DNA from 2 places in the Paucibacter hankyongi genome. Region 2 is predicted to be linked to the other one. Evidence: predicted binding sites of a transcription regulator. Region 2 holds the regulator's gene; the other holds the start of a gene.
What was found. The regulator FliA, encoded in region 2, starts transcription of late flagellar genes. The targets are predictions, from matches to a motif close to CTAAAGTTTNNNNNNNNNNNGCCGNTA.
Positions count from the first base shown of each region.

Region 1: the regulator FliA is predicted to act here: its motif matches at 1,155-1,181, upstream of WG899_RS14515 (putative motility protein).

Region 1 is NZ_JBBHJX010000009.1:94,584-97,038, reverse strand. Features, by position in the region: gene WG899_RS14520 (response regulator) at 1-758, opposite strand, end outside; gene WG899_RS14515 (putative motility protein) at 917-1,120, opposite strand; gene ppc (phosphoenolpyruvate carboxylase) at 1,281-2,455, opposite strand, start outside.
Region 2 is NZ_JBBHJX010000009.1:199,910-202,364, forward strand. Features, by position in the region: gene WG899_RS15015 (methyl-accepting chemotaxis protein) at 1-767, opposite strand, end outside; gene WG899_RS15020 (RNA polymerase sigma factor FliA) at 794-1,507, opposite strand; gene WG899_RS15025 (MinD/ParA family ATP-binding protein) at 1,526-2,338, opposite strand; gene flhF (flagellar biosynthesis GTPase FlhF) at 2,376-2,455, opposite strand, start outside.

The DNA.
Region 1 (2,455 bases), 110 kb from region 2:
GCGTCCCCGAGCGCTTCCAGCGAGCCGGCCAGCAGATCAAACGCCGCCAGGCATTTGGCGCCGTCGCGGCTTTCCAAAATTTCTTCCGCCAGCCGTTTCGATTCTTCGAACTTGCCGCTGGCCTTGGCGGCGCGAGCCATGCCAATCTGCGCCCACATCAGGCCGTCGCGCAGGCTGAGCGCGTCTTGGTAGACCTTTTTGGCGTCATCTGGGCAACCCAGGTCGAGCAAGACCTGACCCTTGATCTGCAGCGCATGCATGAACCAGCGGTCTTTTTTGGCCAACAAGGTGTCACAGGCGGCCAAGGCAGCGGCCAGGTCTTTCTTGTTCAGCTGGCGGTTGATCTCGAGCAGGGCTTGGCGCTTGTCGAGTTGGTTCTTCAGTCGGTCTTCAATGTCGCCGGCCGTGATTGGCTTGAGCAGATAGGCGTCCGGCATATGCTCGCTGGCAGCGGCTACCGAGTTGTAGTTGCTCTCGGCGGTGATCATGAAGAACAGGCAATCGGGCGTCAGCACCTGCTGTTCACGCAGCAACTCGAACAGTTGCTGGCCATCGGTGCGATGGTTCAGGTTGTAGTCACACAGGATCAGGCCATAGGGCTTGGCGCGAATCATGCGCAGGGCGTCTTCGGCGGAGCCGGCGGCGTCGATCTTGCCAATGCCCAACATGCCCAACTGACCACGCAAGGTGGTTTGCTGGGTGGCCATATCGTCCACCACCAGCGCTTCGATGCGGGAATACGGAGTCTCGACGTGCATGTCCTGCCCTTATCGCTGATCAATTCGCCCCGTCTTGGGCAAGTGTCCCAAGGCAAGTCGAGTCAACTGTTGTTGCTTGCAGGCTTGAGCTTACCGGAGGTGCCGCTGTGCCGGTGCGGCGCAGCGCAAAAACAGCCGGTGAATTCGAATCGGTGGGTTCAGGCGTAGGTGTTGAGGCGTGTCCCCAAGGGGCCGCTGCTGGCCAAGGGGGGCGAAGGCGGCACCGCGTTGAGCAAGTCCATCACCCCCTGCTCCTGCAGATGAAGAGCCTTTTTCAACACCGTGAACTGTGCCTCCGCCTGCACCGAGCCCGATTTGGCGGAGCCGGCGTTGTTGACCAGGGCGGTGTTGGAAAGATCCATGATGCGGCTCCGTCGGGCATGCTGACTCTTGGGCTATCGGCAATTCCGCCTGTGGCTTGAGTCGAAAACCCACAGATCAAAAAAAGAGCGACCCTCTTTCGAAAGTCGCTCTGATCGCTCTTAGCACTGCTGCGTGCCTGCCAGCATGCCGGCAACGCGCTCAACCGGTGTTGCGCAAGCCGGCGGCGATGCCGTTGATCGACAAATGAATGCCGCGCTGGACGCGTTCCAAGGCGGGGTCTTCGGCCCGCTTGTCGACAGGAATCGCCCGGTAGCGGCGCATCAGTTCGACCTGCAGGTGGTTCAGTGGGTCGATATAGGGGAAGCGGTGCTCGATTGAGCGGGCCAGCGCCGGGTTGCCGGCCAAGCGCTGCGCTTCACCGGTGATCAGGTTCAGCGCCTGTTGGGTGCGGCTGAATTCCTCTTGCACCGCGGCAAAGATCTTCTTGCCCAGGCGCTTGTTTTCGACCAACTCCACATAGCGCTCGGCGATGCCCAGATCGGTCTTGGCCAGCACCATGTCCAGATTGGACAAGAGCGTGCGGAAGAACGGCCATTGCTTGAGCATACGCTTGAGCAGGGCCAGGTTTTGCTTGTACTGATCGCTGCCCTCGGCACCCAGGAAACCCATCACTGCCGAGCCGAAACCACACCAGCCGGGCAGGGCCACACGGCTTTGGCCCCAGCTGAAGCCCCAGGGGATGGCCCGCAGGTCTTCGATGGCGCGGGTCGCCTTGCGGGAAGCCGGGCGAGAGCCGATGTTCAGTTCGGCAATTTCGCGGATCGGCGTGGCGGCGAAGAAGTAATCGGCAAATCCGGCGGTGTCATAGACCAGGCCACGGTAGGCCTTGAAGCTCGCATCCGACAGGGTCTGCGCGGCCTCCAGGAAGCTCTTGGGTGCGTTCTTGGTGGGGTGCAGCAGGGTGGCTTCCAGGGTCGCGGCCACCAGGGTTTCCAGATTGCGCCGACCAATTTCGGGGTTCGCATATTTGGAGGCGATCACCTCGCCCTGTTCGGTCAGGCGGATCTGCCCATTCACCGTGCCGGGGGGTTGGGCCAGAATGGCTTGGTAGCTGGGGCCGCCGCCGCGTCCAACGGTACCGCCGCGGCCATGGAACAGGCGCAGCGTGATGCCGTGCTCGTCGCTCAAGGCGTCGAACATGTCCACCAAAGCGATTTCGGCGCGATAAAGCTCCCAACTGCTGGTGAATACGCCGCCGTCCTTGTTGGAGTCGGAGTAGCCCAGCATGATGTCTTGCTCGGCTCCGCTGCGCACCAGCATGGCGGCCATGCCGGGCAGGGCGTAGAACTCCTGCATGATGAGCGGCGCTTCGC
Region 2 (2,455 bases):
ACAGTGCGCTCACTCTGCAAGGCAGATTCGGCAATGCCATCGACATCGCTGCGCACTTCACCAAAGGCCTGATGGATAGCGCTTTGCTGCGCCTGCGAGGCATCGCGGCGCAATTCGCGGCTGAAGGCCTCAATGCGTGTATCGAGGGCCAGCACCGTGCCCATGATGGCCTTGGATGAGCTCTCGACCTTGCCAGCCAAGTCCTTCACCGCATCGGCGACCACGCCAAACCCTCGCCCCGCCTCGCCGGCGCGACGCGCTTCAACCGAGGCGTTGAAGGCCACCAGGCGGGTCTGCAGGGCAATCTTGGTGATCTCTGACGCGGCTTCCGACACTTGGCGCAGTGTCTGCACGATGCCGCCCACCTCGTTGCCCACCCCTTCCAGCGCGGTGCTGGCGCGGGACACTGCCGAGCGCGATTTTTCGGTGGCCTGGCTGATGGCTTGCTGGGCCTGACGCACCTCGGTGAGATCGTTCGACAGCTCGCCCATCGCCTGGGCCTGCGCCATCACGACCTTTTGCGTGTCTTCCAACACACCGCGGACCTCGGCCGCGTCCTTGCCTACACCGGAGGCCGAGCGCGCAATTTCTTGGATCAACAGTTCGGATGACTCGGTTTGCCGAGGCCGCTGCGGCGGCGCGCTCGCTTGAATCTCAATTTCCGGCTTCTGCTTCCACCAAAGTGCCACGTAGTCCTCCAAGAGCGGTCGCACCGACCGCCCGCTGTTCTTTTGTGCGACTTGCCGGCTCAGGCGAGTCGACAGCAAGTCTGCTGCAAGCTTCGCGCAGCGTCTTACCAGTCGCGCAGCTTGACACGCAGACGGGCGATGGCCTGGCTGTGCAGCTGACAGACCCGCGACTCGGTGACCTTCAAAACCACCGCGATTTCCTTCAGATTCATGTCGTGCTCGTAGTACATGCTCATCATGTGCTGCTCACGCTCGGGCAGGTTCTTGATGGCGGCCACCAGCGCTTCGCGCATACGGTGGTCCTGCAACTTGAGCATCGGGTTGTTGCTGTGGTCGGCCACATGGCGATCAAGGAAGTCCTCATCGCCCTCATCGCCGGACATATCCTCTAGATACACCAGCTGCGTGCCGCGCACCTTGCCCAACAGATCTTGGTACTCGGCCAGCGGGATCTTCATTTCGGAGGCAATTTCGCTCTCCACCGGCGCGCGGCCCAGCTCTTGCTCGAGCTTGCGCACCGCGCCTTCGATCTCACGCTGCTGGCGACGTGTGCCGCGGCTCATCCAGTCGCCGCCGCGCAGCTCGTCCAGCATGGCACCGCGAATACGCTGAGTGGCGAAAGTTTCAAACTGAACGCCCTGGCCGATATCGAACCGCGACAAGGCATCGGTCAGGCCGATCAATCCGACCTGGATCAGGTCATCGATCTCCACATTAGCCGGCAACTTGGCGATCATCTGATGCGCCAGTCGTCGCACCAAGGGGCTGTATTGCTTGATGAGTGAGGAATTATCGAGGCGGCCTTTGGCGGTATACATCATCAGCTCCAGCGGCAATCAAACAGTGGCGGCGGACAAAAACGGCGAGCGCTGCGCGGGGCGCAGTGGGCTGGCGTTGACCGAGGCCTCCAAGGCCGCTCCGGGTGGGGCAGCCATCAGCAATTCACGCGCCAAGTGGCGGACTTCAGGGGCAATCGGTGCGGTCGGTGGGCATTTCGGGTCCATGCAGGCCCAGTCACGCAGCACCGCACCGAGGAAACCATCGGCGCAGCTGCTGATCTGCTGAGCGATCCGGTCAGACAAACGCAGCTGCGGCGAGCTGGCCAGCAAAAGGCTGTAGACCATCAGGCCGGCACGGCTGGCCAACCACTTCATGCCGGCGTAGGCATGGGTGACGCTTTGAGTGTCGGTGTCGGCCAGCAGCACCGGGCGCACTTCGCGCAAGGCCACCACGCGCGCCAACTCGGCGGCGCTGGCGTGCAGCAAAACCACATCGGCGTGCGGTGCGGCATCGGTCACCGCTTCCAAAAACTGAGCAGCCGAGCCATTGGCATTGATATAGCGCATCGGCAGGCCGCGGGCTGCCAAGTAGGACACATCTTTGGACAGTCGGTCCACGCAAGAACTCAGGTCCACCGAGGCCAGCTCGGAAGGCTTGGGCGAAGTCTCACCCGCGTCCACCACCAGGGTGTGCAGACCGAGCTCGGCGAAGGCGGCACACAGTCCCTCCAGCAACACGCCGGAACCCACCACATGCGGATTGCTGACCACCGGGATGAAGCGCACACGCGAGCTGGCGAACAAACGACGCAGGCCGTCGGCCTGATCTTGCGGGGCCAGGGAGTGGTGGGGGAGGTAGTGGTCGCGCATGATGCTGTCCAATTCTTTTATTGATCGGCGGGGCGGCTTAGAAGGCGCCCATGGCGGCCGCGTGCTGGGGGCCAAGCGCGGGCCCACCGGCAAAAATCAGGTTGACGTCGGCGTTGT